DNA from 2 places in the Bacillus sp. OTU2372 genome. Region 1 is predicted to be linked to the other one. Evidence: riboswitches for the same ligand, from Rfam matches in the RefSeq annotation. Region 1 holds a riboswitch; the other holds the start of a gene.

Region 1 (8,228 bases):
GCTATTGCATAATAGTTGTTCCCGATACCTGGGGTAAATTCTTTACCCGCAAGAGGGAAGTAAGCAGTCCAACCCGCATCAGGTGATCCGCCCACAACAAACGAGATGTTAAAAAGCATCGCACCTGCAAAGAATAACCAAAAGCTTAGTGCATTCAATTGAGGGAACGCGACGTCACGTGCGCCAATTTGTAATGGAACAACAACGTTCATGATACCAATTAATAATGGCATCGCTGCAAAAAGAATCATGATAACGCCATGAGTCGTAAAAATTTCATTGTAATGCTGTGCATCCAAAAACTTTAATTCCGGACGTGAGGTTTGGGCTTTCATTAGAAGACCATCTACACCACCACGGAAAAACATTAACACACCAGAAAGGATGTACATAATCCCAATTCGTTTATGATCTACAGTGGTTAGCCATTCGCGCCAAAGCCACTTCCATTTTTTTAAATAAGAAACACCTGCTACAATACCAATCATCGTTAGTAAAATAGCAATCTGGGAACCTAGGATGAGCGGGTTGCCGACGATAAAGAAATCATGCCAATTAATGCCCATCAATGTTCACCTCCATTTGATTTATCAGTCGTATTCGTCGAGTCTTTTGAAGTTTCAGTAGATGGTTCTTCATCCTTGAAAATTTGGCCTTTTACGCCATGAACTTCATATAATTTTGGATTAGTAAAAGTTTTAGAGTTCATTTGTGAATGGTCAACCCATTGTAAATGTGTACCGACGTAGGTTTCACGTCCTAAATGTGTTGGGTTCAGCAATTCATAATATTTCTTTTCAGTCAATTTAGGAGCAGTGTCTTTAACTTCATTTACCCATTTTTCAAAGTCTTTAGTGTTCTTAGCTTCCACGGTAAATTCCATATCCGCATAGCCTTTTCCGTTAAAGTTTGTATTTCTGCCTAGGTATTCCCCAACTTCATCAGCAGTTAAATACAATTCTGTTTCCATTTTATTCATGGTGTACTTTTGACCGCCCAATTGTGGAACCCAGAACGATTGCATAGTGCCTGCAGATGTTAATTTAAACTTAACAGGTGTTCCGACAGGAATGTTTACATAATTGACAGTTTCAATCCCTTGTTCAGGATAACTAAAAATCCATTTCCAGTCAGCTGAGGTAACATTAATCGTAATCGGCTTTTTATTTTCATAACCAGCCGGAACCTTTTCAAGCTTGTAAATCGTAGATACAGTAGGAATCGTGAGGGCAATGACAATTAGAATTGGGATAAAGGTCCAAATTAACTCTAATTTCGTACTGCCATGTTCCTCTGGTGGCTCATAGTCTTTATTCTCAGGTGTTGCACGGTATTTCCAAACGATATATCCGAATAAACCAAATACCACAACTACCACAAGTGCCATAAAGACTAATGACCAGTTAATTAAGCCAAGAATTTCTCTTGCTGCTGGACCTTTTGGATCAAAAACAACCATTTTTGAATCACAACCGCTAAGGAGCAGCACAGGCAATAAAGCCAATAGTGGAACAATAAAGATCTTTCTAAACATGTCCGTTTTTCCCTCCAAAATATTTGTTCATTTGTTCACAATTTTAACGTGAATGTATTCACAAACTTCAATAGAATAATACATTCACTTCAAAATTACAAGCATTTAAATTAATTATTAACTGATATTTATTAACAACTCATTGCGATATCACAATATTAACAATTACGCCATGATGTTTATATAGGTTTTTTGAAAAAGTTGTGACAAATTTGTTAAGGATTTAAAATGCTAATATGGAAATTAATTGGAATCTGGCACGTGCATTTTTCAAATTCCCTTTATATAAAGGGTTTTAGCGTTTAAAACTGTCTATTTTAGTCTTATCGTGGGATAATAAAATAGAATACATAATAGAGGAGAGCGCAAAATGAAGGTAAAAATTAATCGCCATGCTGCAAAAGAATTGAAAAAGATGTTGGAAAGTGAAGAGGCAGAAGGCAAACTATTTCGTGTATATGTGACAAGCATGCACGGAGATCATGCCCATTATGACTTGATGCTTGACACACCAACTGAAAATGATGAAGTTGTCAAAACGGATAAGGATATTGATTTTATCCTTGATAAAAGTGATGAGTACTTGGATGGCGTCTGGATTCAATTTTTCCATGTCCCAAAAGAGGAATGGCTCATTACCAACCCATCAAAAGGCGGACACCATCACCATCATTAATAACATTTATGATCCTGCTGTAGAGCAGGATTTTTTATTTAACCATAACTATATTATGTAAACTAATACGGTTATTTTTGAAAAGTTACTAATAAAAATGTTATCTTATAAAGGACCATGGGAGAAGGGAGTTTATGACAGTAATGGAAAATTTCAAGAATGATGTTGAAATCAAGTTAGTTGCGCTCGATATGGATGGGACTTTGTTAAATAATAAAGGCCAAGTTTCAGAAGAAAATCGTAAAGCGATTAAGGCTGCAAAAGATAAAGGTATAATCGTTGTTCTCAGTACAGGGCGTTCTATACTTACCGTTCGAGAACATGCGGATGATTTAGAGCTCACCTCCTACTTAGTAACAGTAAATGGCAGTGAGATTTATGATGAAAAAAGGGGTCTGGTTGAAAGAAACCTTGTCAATACAGAGCATATCCAGTGGATGTGGGAACTGTCAAAACTACATAAAACTAAGTTTTGGGCCATTAATACAGAGCGTACCTGGCACAATGAAATGCCGGATGATTTTCATAAACTGGACTGGTTGAAATTCGGCTTTACGATTGAAGATGATGCAACTAGGGAACTGGTTTTTAACGAACTGACCTCAAGAGGTGAATTTGAATTAACGAATTCCACGTTAAAAAACATTGAGGTTAATGCAGCCGGTATTAATAAGGCGCGCGGGCTGGCGCTTGTCTGCTCCAGGTTAGGAATCGAAATGAAGAATGTAATGGCAGTTGGCGACAGTCGAAACGACTTAATGATGATCAAAGAGGCTGGACTGGGTGTTGCAATGGGTAATGCCCAAGATGTGGTCAAAGAAGAAGCAGACTGGATTACGTCAACAAATGAAGAGGATGGGGTAGCTAAAGCCATCCAGAAATGGGTTCTTTAGAATAATTAAAAGTTATTGGTATAAAGGATTATTACTTTGGTAAAACTAAATTTGCAAATAAATTTTGCAAAATTATGTAATGGCTACGTGCTAGGAGGCTACAAAGAAAATGGAACATGGTAAAGTAAAATGGTTTAACAGCGAAAAAGGATTTGGATTCATTGAGCGCGAAGGCGGAGAGGATGTATTCGTTCATTTCTCAGCTATTCAAGGCGAAGGGTACAAGTCTTTGGATGAAGGTCAAGAGGTTACATTTGAAATCGAAAATGGCCAACGTGGACCGCAAGCCGTCAACGTTCAAAAACAATAGACCTATCAATAAAACAGACCCTTACAAAGGGGTCTGTTTTTTGATTTTTTTCCATTCATCCACATGGATCACTGATTCATTTTAATATATCCTTTAATTAATAAGTAAAATTTTTGGACGTTATTTCTTAAATTGGGAATAACGTCCTTCTTTTTTTAATACGAATGTAATAGTGAGTACAGGTTATATTTTATATTTTTTATCAGATTATAATTATTATAATTTAGTATTGATTTTCACTAAAAATATATTATAATCTAGTTAAGTATTAAAAAATAGATTACGAGGTGATTAAATGAGTAATACGAACAAACATTTAACAACTGGAACAGGTGCCCCTGTCGGCGATAATCAAAATTCTATGACGGCTGGTTCGCGCGGACCAACCTTAATACAAGACGTCCACTTACTAGAAAAATTAGCACATTTTAACCGTGAACGCGTACCAGAGCGTGTGGTTCATGCAAAGGGGGCCGGTGCACATGGATATTTTGAAGTAACAAATGATATGTCTAAATATACAAAAGCAAAATTATTTAATGGGGTTGGTAAACGTACGCCAATGTTCATTCGCTTCTCCACCGTTGCCGGTGAACTGGGTTCTGCAGATACAGTACGGGATCCTAGAGGTTTTGCGGTTAAGTTTTATACGGAAGAAGGAAACTATGATTTGGTGGGTAACAATACACCAATCTTCTTTATTCGTGATGCGATTAAGTTTCCGGACTTCATTCATACACAAAAAAGAGACCCTAAAACCCATTTGAAAAACCCAAATGCAGTTTGGGATTTCTGGTCCTTATCACCTGAATCCTTACACCAAGTTACCTATTTAATGGGTGACCGTGGTCTCCCTGCCACATTGCGCCATATGAATGGTTATGGAAGCCATACCTTTAAATGGGTAAATGAGAATGGTGAAGCTTCTTGGGTAAAATATCACTTCAAGAGTGAACAAGGCGTTAAAAACATGTCCGCAGATGTAGCGGCGAAATTAGCTGGTGAAAATCCAGATTATCATACTGAAGATTTATTTAATGCGATTAAAAATGGCGACTTCCCAGCATGGAGGCTGCATGTTCAAATCATGCCATTTGAAGATGCCAATACGTATCGGTTCGATCCATTTGATGTCACAAAAGTGTGGTCACATAAAGATTATCCTTTAATCGAGGTTGGCAGAATGGTCTTAAACCGCAACCCTGAAAACTATTTTGCGGAGGTTGAACAGGCCACCTTCTCGCCAGGTACAATGGTACCAGGAATTGAGGCATCACCTGATAAAATGCTTCAAGGGCGTATATTTGCCTACTCTGATGCCCACCGTTACCGGGTGGGTCCGAACCATAACTTACTTCCAATTAACCGTCCGAAGGTAGAAGTGAATAACTATCAGCGTGATGGTGCAATGCGCTTTGATAATAACGGCGGCGGATCAGTTTACTATGAGCCAAACAGCTATGGCGGTCCAAAGGAAGTACCTGAACAACGACAAACACCTTTTGAAGTTACTGGTGCTGCAGCGCAGGTTGCTTATGACCATGAAGATCATTATACACAGGCCGGTGATCTATACCGTTTAATGTCGGAAGAAGAACGAACTAGATTAGTTGATACGGTAGTAGGGGCTATGAAACCGGTAGAGAGAGAGGATGTTAAATTACGTCAAATTCAGCACTTTTATAAAGCCGACCGACAATACGGCGAGAGAGTGGCCAAAGGATTAGGATTGGCGATTCCACAGGAAGTGAAATAAAACAGGTACAGGTTGTTCTTTCATGAACAGCCTGTTTTTTATTATATTCTCCAAATTCCGACAGCATTTTTCTTCTTATTAGACTAGTTTTAAGATAGGAGGAATTTTTTAATGTGCAAAAATTTATTTTTGCCTTGTATCGTGTAATCCTGGTCAGGGGAATTGTCCGGCGTCCTATGGCGGATTCACAATCAACAATGGGGATATTTCTGGAAATACAACCGTAGCAGACTCAAATTTTTAAAAAAACTTTTCCAGAAAAATTTTTGTAAAACGTCGAATTTTTTCGGAAGGATTTTAATTATATTATCCGAATTATAAGAATAGTATGTAGTAAAAAAAGGGGGTCTTAAAATTGGGGATTAAGGTGGTAGAGAAAGAAGAAATAAAAGTGGTTGGTATAGCTTGGACAGGTACATACTCTGAAGTAAAAACAATCCCAAATCTTTTTAACAAAATGGAAAATCGTTTAGCGGAAGTTTCTTGTCTGACCAACGAACCTGTTGTGATTGCGCCATTTCATAGCCGTGAAACAGAGTTTACTTATTATGTTACAAAACCTGTTGGAAAAATCGAGAATGTACCAGAGGGAATGGTTGGTTTCTCAATTCCGAGAAAGAACTATGTCTGTACTACTCATAAAGGAAGCCTGGAAGAAGTAGAAAATACATATCAACAACTGTTCAATTGGATGAAAGAATATGGTTATGAACAGGATTACCACGCCTTAGGGTTAGAAATTTTTAAAGAAGAGCATAAGCTGCAAAATATGTCAGGAGACTTGTATTTTGAGATTTATGTACCGGTTAGAACCTATAAGGAATAGTTAAAAAAGGAGTTTTTAGACTCCTTTTTTAAAATAAATGTGAAGAAATGGACATTACTTGTCTTCAAGCATTTCCCTTTACTATTTCTTTTTAGTATAATAACATTATATACAAAGCTAAATATTTCCTTCGGGGTCAGGTGAAATTCCTAACCGGCGGTGATGAAGCCAATGCTTCTTAGTCCGTGACCCGGTTAACATAATGTTAAACGGTGGATCTGGTGAAACTCCAGAGCCGACAGTTAAAGTCTGGATGGGAGAAGGAAAAATAGTGGGTTATGATTAGGGAGAAATTTGCCCATTTATACCCTTTATTTCCTATTGTCATTTTTAAGACCCTAAAGAAATTCTATTCTTTAGGGTCTTTTTTATACTCTGAAGGTATTTTATATAGCGTGGATCTAGTAAAAATGGGATTAGAATCTTGCCCGAGCCAAAGTAAGGAGAAGAAGGATTATGTTTACCGGAATCATTGAGGAAATAGGTAAAGTAGCAAAGATTCAGCGGACAGCCAATTCGTATGTATTAACAATAGAGGCTGAAAAAATACTACAAGATATACATCTTGGTGACAGCATTGCTGTAAACGGGGTCTGCCTGACGGTTACTTCTATTTTAGGAAAGCAGTTTACAGTAGACGTCATGCCGGAAACAGTTAAAGCGACCAGCTTAAATAACATTAAAAGTGGGACAAAGATTAATTTGGAACGTGCAATGGCTGCAGGCGGCAGATTTGGCGGGCATTTTGTCTCCGGACATGCTGATGGAACCGGGGTTATTAAAAGAAAACAAGCCTTAGAAAATGCAGTTTATTACGAAATAGAGGCAGATCCTGAAGTTTTAAGATTTGTTATTGCTAGAGGCTCTGTTGCGGTCGACGGGACAAGTTTAACTGTATTTGATGTTTCGGAAAGTAGTTTTACACTCTCACTTATCCCTCATACCCTGTCAGAAACAGTTATAGGTCTAAAGGGTCCAGGCGATATCGTCAATCTGGAATGCGATATGATTGGCAAATATATCAGCCATTTTATAAAAAATACTGGCAATGATACGCCTCAAAAGAAAAAATCGGGAATCAGCCAAAGTTTTTTAGAAGAAAACGGCTTTTATTAAGCATTAAAATGATGAAAAAGGAGTGATCACATGTTTGATTCAATTGAGGAAGCCCTTTCCGATTTAAAAGCTGGCAAGGTTATTATAGCTTGTGATGATGAAGACAGGGAGAATGAAGGGGATTTTATCGCCTTAGCGGAAAAAACAACACCTGAGGTCATTAACTTGATGGTTACTCATGGGAGAGGACTAGTTTGTGTTCCGATCGTGGAAGAATTAGCTGAGAAACTAGACTTAACGCCAATGGTCGCTCACAACACAGATTATCATGGGACGGCTTTTACAGTAAGTATTGACCATAAGTTTTCGACGACAGGAATCTCTGCTTATGAACGGTCTGCAACTGTATTAAGTTTACTGGATCCAGAAGCAAAACCGGAAGATTTTAAACGGCCGGGGCATATGTTCCCGCTTATCGCGAAAAAAGGCGGCGTTTTGCAGAGAAACGGGCACACAGAAGCTGCAGTAGATCTTGCGAAATTATGCGGTGCTAAACCGGCCGGGGTTATTTGTGAAATTATGAATGAAGATGGCACCATGGCCCGTGTACCACAGCTTAGAGAAATAGCTGATCATTTGAACATAAAAATGATTACCATCAAAGCATTGATTGAGTATATAAGCAAAAAAGAAAGTCCTTTAAAAACCAAGGCTGATTAAAAAATTATATTGGAGGAATCATCATGTCGAATATTTTCGAAGGTAATTTAGTAGGTAGTGGGTTAAAAGTAGGGATTGTTGTAGGAAGATTTAATGAATTTATTACAGGTAAATTATTAGACGGTGCAAAAGATGCCTTAAAACGTCATGGTGTAAGCGAATCTGACGTGGATATTGCCTGGGTCCCAGGTGCGTTTGAACTGCCGCTAATTGCCCAAAAAATGGCATTCAGTAAAAAATATGATGCTGTAATTACACTAGGAACAGTTATCCGCGGTGCAACACCACACTTTGATTATGTATGTAACGAAGCGGCTAAAGGGATTAATGCCACTGCATTAGCGAGTGGAATTCCAGTCATTTTCGGAGTTCTTACAACAGATTCAATCGAGCAGGCGATTGAGCGTGCTGGAACAAAGGCAGGTAATAAGGGCTGGGATTCAGCAACGTCTGCGAT
Region 2 (8,228 bases), on a different contig from region 1:
TTTCCGCTTTTATCAATCGGATTATTTATAAGTTTCAAGGTTTAGCCAAAGATAATGATATCCTTTTGTATTCGGAAGCGGAAAATGATAGTTCACCGGGCCTTTTTGACCCTGACCGAATTGAGCAGGTACTGACGAATTTAATTGATAATGCAATGAGACATACACCAAAAGGTGGAAAAGTAAAAGTATCCGTTGTTTCGGAGGACAGAGGGGTTAGAATAGAAGTAAAAGATTCCGGTTCTGGTATACCAGAAGAAGATCTCCCATTTGTTTTTGAACGTTTCTATAAAGCAGATAAAGCTCGAACGAGGGGCAGGGCTGGTACCGGTTTAGGACTTGCCATTGCAAAAAATATCATTGATGCCCATCATGGTACGATTTCTGTTCGGAGTAAAATTAGAATGGGAACGACTTTTTCCTTCTTTCTGCCACGAAAAAAGTAATATTAACAAAAATTTTGCCGATTGTTCTTGATTCACAAGGAACAATTAAAAGCGGAAGCGCCTTGACCAGGGAAAAAAGTAGTTCATTTTTTCTTAGGAGCAACAAGCATAAGGCAAGCCGCGTGAAGGTTGTTACTTTGACCTTCTCGATGGATTGGCTGTAGACCACCGAGCCCCTAGGCGCTGTAGCTAAATAATTATCAAAGTTTAACTACTTGCTCATCCCAAAAAGATGAGCTTTTTCATGTTTTTAATGAGTCTAGTGGCCTGTGATTCCCTGCAAATATCTTCCTTTTCGACTAAAAAAAGTCTATATTTATAAGAGTGAAACTTTTTTATAAATACATCGACTAATATTATGAACGGGGAGGGGAATTGATGGACTCCGTTTTCGATGAGCTTTATCAAAAATATCATCATGACGTGTTCCAATTTCTATTCTATATGGTTAGAAATAAGGAACAGGCCGAGGACCTCGTCCAGGAAGTTTATATTCGAGTATTCAAGGCATATCATCGGTTTGAAGGTAAAAGCAGCGAGAAAACATGGCTCTTTTCAATTGCGCGAAATGTTGCGATTGATTACTTCCGTAAACAAAAGGGTTGGAAGGATCGATTGCTTGAAAAATTTGATTGGTCAACCAATCAGGTGAAGGATGAGTATCCGATTCCAGAAGAAATTACTGTTCAAAATGAAGAGATTAAATGGATTTACAGATGTCTAGAATTTTGCACGGTAGATCAGAGATCTGTCATCATCCTCCGATATTTACAGGATTTATCCATATCTGAAACAGCTAAAGTTCTGGGCTGGACAGAAAGTAAAGTGAAAACAACACAACACCGCTCCTTAAAAGTATTAAAGAAGCATATGGAAATGTTCTATGAAAAGGAGGGAATAATTAGTGAAAAAGTCAGAGTGGAGCGATAGAGAACTAGAAGAACTATTAAGGCAAATGCCCAGTATTCATGATCATCGCGATCCTCGTGACATTTACCAAAATATTTCTCTTAAAAGAAAAAAGCCTAGACCATGGCTGTTACCCGGTCTTGCTGCAACAGCAGCCTTGCTTCTTTTCTTTATTCTAGTCCCAAAGTTTTTGGGTGGGATAAATTTTTCTCATGAAAGTGCAGAAGAAAAATCTTCGTCCAGTGGAAATACAACTGCACAACAAGACAGTAGTGCTTTAAAAAAGGAGAATCCCTCATCTAATGAAACGGAATCTCCTAAACAGGCAGAGTTGCTAAAAACAGAAAACGTTAAGACAGCTATTTATGAAGATGAAGTTGGTAATGGGACTGTGTTAACCTACTGGATTCCAGATGCACAGGCTCAAATACTAATACCTGTTTCAATTATTGTAAATCAGAGCGGGGGCCAATCATGGCTTACTAAATATACGGAGTTAATGGCAAATTTACAGGAGGAGGAATGGGGTTTATCAAACTTCTATCCTCTAAATGCTACGATGAAACTTGATAAAAATGGAAATACAGTAATAGTTGATGTTCCTCCTGATCACCAATATGGTCTAGGCTCCACTACTGAAACGAATTTTATTAATATAATACAGAAGGATATATCAACCAATAGTGATAGTAAAAAAATTAAGTTTACGACAAACGGTCGACCCGGTATAGAGTTAGGAAATTTTGGCAGGATGGAAGAAATCGATGTTACTGCTCAGAATAAACATGCCTACTTTTTGTATTTCCCTGAGGGCAGTAAATTGCCATTCTTAACACCATCTATGGAAACGTATCATGATATATACTCTGCTTTTGAAGCAATGAAAACAGATCAATTAATGGGGTTAAAAAGTTCTTTACTGTCTTTACCTCCAATTAATATTGTATCAATTTCTAATAAAATTATGTATCTTTCATTCGATGGCAGCTATAGTTTACAGGATAATCAACAGTCGATAGTATCTTTCGAGGCTGTACTCTTAACAGCAAAAGAGTTTGGCATTGAAAAAGTTATTATAAAAGATCCTCCTTTAACAAATCTTGGCACATTTGATCTAACTAAAGCAATTAAAGTTCCAATTGCTCCAAATTTACGTAATATACCATAAGAATCGCCGATCAACCCTTGTGGTTGATTTTTTTTATGAATAAAATTTGATAAGTCTCCAAATTATAACAAATATGCTTAGGCTCCCCATAGAACTTACAACTAGGTTCGTTCTAAATAGGACCCATTAAACATATGGTGTGGAGGAGAGGACAATATTAAGGAGGAAAAGAAAGGAATGCGTGACTACATAAAGAGATTTTTAATTGCCATTATTATGGCGCTTTGTGTGAGTTTATTATTTTTAGGTGGAAGACATTCGGAAGCAGCAGGGACACAAGATCTAGGAGTCATCAATGACCACTGGATTTGGCCGGCAGACGGGATTATTTCAGATACATATGGAACAAGGCAGGGAAGGCATAAAGGAATTGATATTGCTGGAAGAATAGACACACCTATCCTTGCCGTTGAGGATGGTGTTGTTGATAAATCGTATTATTCTAATACATATGGAAATGTTGTCTTTATTAAGCATCCAAGTCATTTTGTGACTGTTTATGCGCACTTGAACAGACGAAATGTAGGCAAAGGTCAATTGATCAAACAGGGTGATGTGATTGGAAAGATGGGAAGAACAGGACAAGCTACAGGAACACATCTACATTTTGAAGCACATCAGCTGGAATGGAGATATGATAAAAAATATGCGCTGGACCCTGAACAGCTATTGGGTAAAGCGGATGTCGGCGAATCTGTCCAGGCAGGAATCGCAAGTATTGGTGATTCAGTATTAGCAGCAAGTTCCCATCTGCGCTTACAGCAAATTGAAAATGCTAGCAGCTCCTCAACTTTGGACAAGTACATTGTCAAAGAAGGGGATACCTTGTCCACCATTGCTCAAAAACAGAATACCTCTGTAACCACAGTGAAAAATCTTAATCATTTAACATCCGATCTAATTAAACCAAAGCAGATCCTAATTGTTCCTTAGTAATAGAATCCGCGGCCTCCAGCCCGCGGGTTCTTCTTATTTATATGACGCAAATCATTAAGTAAGTAAGATTTTTTTTCTTAACAAAACAAATATTGTTTAGTATAATAAAGACGTAATTTAATATCGATCTATCTTCGGGGCAGGGTGAAATTCCCGATCGGCGGTATTAGAGCAATGCTCTTAAGCCCGCGAGCCTTTTGTGGCAGGATTTGGTGCGATTCCAAAGCCGACAGTATAGTCTGGATGGGAGAAGATGGAGGTTCTGCAGACATTCAAAAAATGTTGATGTTTTGAATGTTTATTAAGCGTGCCTTTGTAAACTCCCTCAAGTTATTTTTCTTGAGGGAGTTTTTATTTACTTGGGTCGTCTGTTTGCTGAACCTCTCTTCCTAATATGATGGATCAAAAAGGAGAGAGGAAAATGGAAAAAAGAAAGAAGTTAAATGTAAAAGCTTATGTATCAATTGGAATGTTGAGTAGTATAGCCTATTTATTGATGCTATTAAATTTCCCGCTGCCGATATTTCCAAATTTTCTATTTGTTGATTTCAGCGACATCCCAGCGTTAATTGCGGCATTAGTTTTTGGACCGCTTGCCGGTATTTTAGTAGAATTATTCAAAAATGTTCTTAATTATATTGCAACTGGAAGTCAAACAGGCGTACCTGTAGGTCATATCGCAAATTTTGTTGCAGGAATTGTCTTTGTCCTTCCAACATTATTTGTCTATAATCGACTTAAAACTAGAAAAGGTATGACTATTGCGTTAGTGGCCGGAACGGTCATCATGGCTGTAGTTATGAGTATCTTAAATTACATCCTAATCCTTCCTGCATACACGATGCTAATGGGGTTTCCAGATATGAGAAATTTGGTCGTACCTGCGATTTTACCTTTTAATATCTTAAAGGGTATCATGATGTCAGTCATCTTCATGCTATTGTTTATTCGAATGCAAGCATGGATTAATAAATTTTCTGTAGTAAAAGGCGCATAAAAAAACTAAAAAAACAACAAGAGCAACATACTGTCGCTCTTGTTGTTTTTTTATGTAATAGAAAACCCCGTCTGTATAAGACGAGGTCGGATTAAAGCAGCTTTAAGATGAGTTTATTCGAACTTAGTTGGGTTACCTTCAAATGGTTCGTCAGCAACTTTGATTGAATCTGTTGGACAACCTTCGAAAGCATCCATCATGTCATCGATTAATACATCTGGAATTTCAACAATACCTTCATTATCGTCAAGCGTTACAAATGCAATACCTTCATCATCATAATCGTAAATATCTGGTGCTGCTGCGCCACATGCACCACATGCGATGCAAGTTTCCTTGTCAACAATTGTATACTTTGCCATGAAAAAAAACCTCCCAGTAAATAACAAATATTATGCTTCCCAGTTTCCTACTCAGATATGGATGGAAACGAATTACTCATTCCTATTGTAAAGCTGTATGGGCAACTTTTCAATAGAAAAATGATATTAGTGTTAACGGTTTATTGGTGTCAAAACGTTGAAACTTCTTCATTATTAACCAACCAGTAATACAAAATTCATGTTAAAATAAAAAAAGGATAAAATGAGGATTTTTGTCGATAATTGGGTAAAAGTGGTGGGAAAGATGCTGAAATTAGAAACCGTAATTCTATATTGTTTAAAACAACTTAATAGCGAACGGACCATTTATTCCATCTATCACCTCTTAAATGGAAAAAAATCATCGCAAACCATTCAAGATGCTCATTTATTCTCCATAAAGGAATACTTTGGTGTCTACGATACACTTACAAGAGAAAACTTTGAACAAATCATAGAAGAATTATCTAGAAAAAATTTAATTGGTGGCTGCGGTGAACAAAGGTACCGAGTAACGGTTTCTGGATTAGAACATATAGAAACTACATCAATGGATCATTACCTGAATGGCTGGACCTTTCACTCCTATACCACGTTGTTTTGGGAAAGATTATCGTTTTTTATTCAAGTCACTTCAAACCTTGTCTATGAGGAAGCCAAATACATCCCTATTCAAAAAAACAAAGATGTCCATAATTGGCTTAAATCGATGTTAAAGGAAATAAAAATACCAAGGAATGAATTGGGCACGGTTTTATATTCGGAATTGATCAACTGCTTTAAGGGAGCAAAGGATTTAGACCCTTCTGTTTTAGTGTTTCGCTTAACTGGCTTTCAGCAAATAGGATTAACGGCAATTCAAGCGGCTAGGAAGCTTAATATAGACATTCACGATTATCAGCTTGAATTTATAAATACACTGCATTATATAATTCAAAAGATTATAAAGGATGCTAGTTACTTTAATATGCTGACTTTTTTAATTAAAGATTTAGAGAAGGCGGATGTGTTAACTTTTTCTTCGAGGAAGACTTGGAATCTTTTAATACAGGGAAATACGCCTGAAAAAATAGCAGATTTAAGAAATTTAAAATTAAGTACAATTGAAGATCATTTAGTTGAATTTGCATTGCATCTTGAAAATTTCTCTATCGATCCTTATGTTGATAAAGCTATACAATTAAAGATTATTGAACTTTCAAGATCTATTGGAACGAGACAATTAAAACTGATTAAGGATCAATTGAAGACTGCAACTTATCTTCAAATAAGGTTAGTACTGGCGAAGTATGGTGATAGAAAATGGAATTAGAAATTCTTTTAAAAAAGTATTTTGGTTATTCTTCATTTAAAAAAGGACAAAAAGAGGTTATAACCACCATTCTTTCCGGTCAGCATACATTAGCTATGCTCCCGACAGGAACAGGAAAATCATTGTGTTACCAATTACCTGGCTATCTTTTGAGTGGGCAGATTCTAATCATTTCTCCATTACTTTCTTTAATGCAGGATCAGGTTGAGCAAATGAACCGGTTAGGAGAGAAAAGAGTAGTTGCGTTGAACTCTTTTCTTTCCTTAGAAGAGAGAAATAAAGTATTTCGTCATTTACGAGATTATAAGTTTATCTTTATTTCACCGGAAATGTTAAGGGTTCCTTTCGTTATAAATATCCTTCAGCAGCAAACCATTTCTTTATTCGTTGTAGACGAAGCCCATTGTATATCACAGTGGGGATTTGATTTCAGACCAGACTATTTAAAGCTAGGTGATATCCGGAAGAAATTAGGCAGTCCATTAACACTTGCTCTTACAGCTACTGCAACCAAAAAGGTGCGTGAAGATATTGTAACGTCCCTCGGGCTTGATAATGACGAAATAATAAAAATAGAATCAACCATTGATCGCCCTAACATAGCCTTCCATTTTGAAAAATTAACTGATTATCACGATAAACAAAATCGTATTATTGAACTAGTATCACAATTGCAAAAGCCAGGTATTATATATTTTTCTAGTAAGAAGGCAGCTGATCAGATGGCCTCTCTGTTGATGGAAAAAGGAATTTGTCAAGCAATGGCTTATCATGGCGGATTAGATGCGAATTCTAGGGTATTAATTCAACAGCAGTTTATTCACAATCAACTTGATGTTGTTTGTGCCACAAGTGCGTTTGGTATGGGGATCAATAAAGAAAATATTCGTTTTATTATTCACTATCATATGCCGATGCAGATTGAGTCGTATCTACAGGAGATTGGAAGGGCAGGGCGAGATGGGCTGCCTAGTGTTGCCATCCTTATATACGCACCAGGTGATGAGCAGCTTCCGATTCAGCTTGCTGAGGGTGAATTGCCATCTGAGCAGCAAATTGATTGGTTATTTACCAATTTAACCGAACAGCATTTGTTAACCGATGGCGAAATCGAATTAAATCAGGAGCTGGGTATACTTGGTGGGTTTTCAGAAATTCAATGGAGAATCATAAAGGACTACGTAAATAACCCCGACCGCGAAATTAAAAATCTTGAGAGGTTAAAAACTTCACTGAAAGAGTTTGTGAGAGAAAGATTACAATTAAAACTTAATAATATCGACTATATGAAAAAATTGATAAATGCCGACTCATGTAGACGTGAATTTATTTTACATTATTTTGCTGAAGAAATGATCCATAAAAATCCATCCTGCTGTGATATCTGTGGTGTCAATTTAAGAGATTTCCAGGCACCTGGAAATATAACATCCCTACCGGCTCGTAAAGAGAATTGGAAGGATTACCTTGCGAAAATTCTAATAAATTGTGAGTTGAGTGAATGAAAAGAAAGTATAATCAAATAATCACAGATCTAACAGATAAAGAGCTGTTATATCACTTATACTTCACACAAATCATCCTTTTAGGTATTTCACTCATCTTGGGAGCAATATTATATGATCATTTTTCGTATATTCAAAATATAGATTTGACAGATTATCATATTTTAACAATTGGTATTCCAGCAGGTGTAATCATTGTTTTAGCCGATGTTTTGTTAATGAAGCTGCTGCCTGCATCCTTTTATGATGACGGGGGATTAAATGAGAGGATCTTTAAAAATAGACATGTATTTCATACATTCGTCATTGCTCTTTTTGTGGCGTTTAGTGAAGAATTGCTTTTCCGGGGAATTATTCAAACAAAGGTTGGTCTAGTAATAGCTAGTATTATCTTTGCCATCATTCATTATCGTTACCTTTTTAATTGGTACCTCTTTTTTAATATTATCCTTTTAAGTTTTTTGATAGGGTTTATTTACAAATGGACAGGTAATTTAGCAGTAACCATTATGATGCATTTTGTCATAGACTTTCTTCTGGGAGTATATATAAAATTTAGACTGACATCAGATGACATGAACAGGGAGGAACAA

The links. Region 1 has a riboswitch for FMN ahead of ribE (riboflavin synthase). Riboswitches for the same ligand answer to the same signal wherever they lie in the genome.
Region 2: it holds a riboswitch for FMN, as region 1 does, so the genes downstream of both, AAHB15_RS15590 (ECF transporter S component) here and ribE (riboflavin synthase) in region 1, are expected to answer to the same signal.

What each region holds. Positions count from the first base shown of each region.
Region 1 covers NZ_JASATK010000004.1:191,164-199,391, reverse strand. Annotated here, with positions in the region: gene qoxB (cytochrome aa3 quinol oxidase subunit I) at 1-566, opposite strand, end outside; gene qoxA (cytochrome aa3 quinol oxidase subunit II) at 566-1,534, opposite strand; gene AAHB15_RS10390 (iron-sulfur cluster assembly accessory protein) at 1,905-2,210, shown strand; gene AAHB15_RS10385 (Cof-type HAD-IIB family hydrolase) at 2,354-3,103, shown strand; gene AAHB15_RS10380 (cold-shock protein) at 3,213-3,413, shown strand; gene katA (catalase KatA) at 3,709-5,169, shown strand; gene AAHB15_RS10370 (GyrI-like domain-containing protein) at 5,525-5,995, shown strand; FMN riboswitch at 6,118-6,264, shown strand; gene ribE (riboflavin synthase) at 6,452-7,111, shown strand; partial or broken gene ribB (3,4-dihydroxy-2-butanone-4-phosphate synthase) at 7,142-7,768, shown strand; gene ribH (6,7-dimethyl-8-ribityllumazine synthase) at 7,795-8,228, shown strand, end outside.
Region 2 covers NZ_JASATK010000009.1:37,477-45,704, forward strand. Annotated here, with positions in the region: gene AAHB15_RS15570 (ATP-binding protein) at 1-446, shown strand, start outside; gene sigX (RNA polymerase sigma factor SigX) at 825-1,376, shown strand; gene AAHB15_RS15580 (hypothetical protein) at 1,351-2,523, shown strand; gene AAHB15_RS15585 (peptidoglycan DD-metalloendopeptidase family protein) at 2,701-3,456, shown strand; FMN riboswitch at 3,586-3,718, shown strand; gene AAHB15_RS15590 (ECF transporter S component) at 3,881-4,456, shown strand; gene AAHB15_RS15595 (ferredoxin) at 4,570-4,818, opposite strand; gene AAHB15_RS15600 (helix-turn-helix domain-containing protein) at 5,084-6,130, shown strand; gene AAHB15_RS15605 (RecQ family ATP-dependent DNA helicase) at 6,121-7,635, shown strand; gene AAHB15_RS15610 (CPBP family intramembrane glutamic endopeptidase) at 7,632-8,228, shown strand, end outside.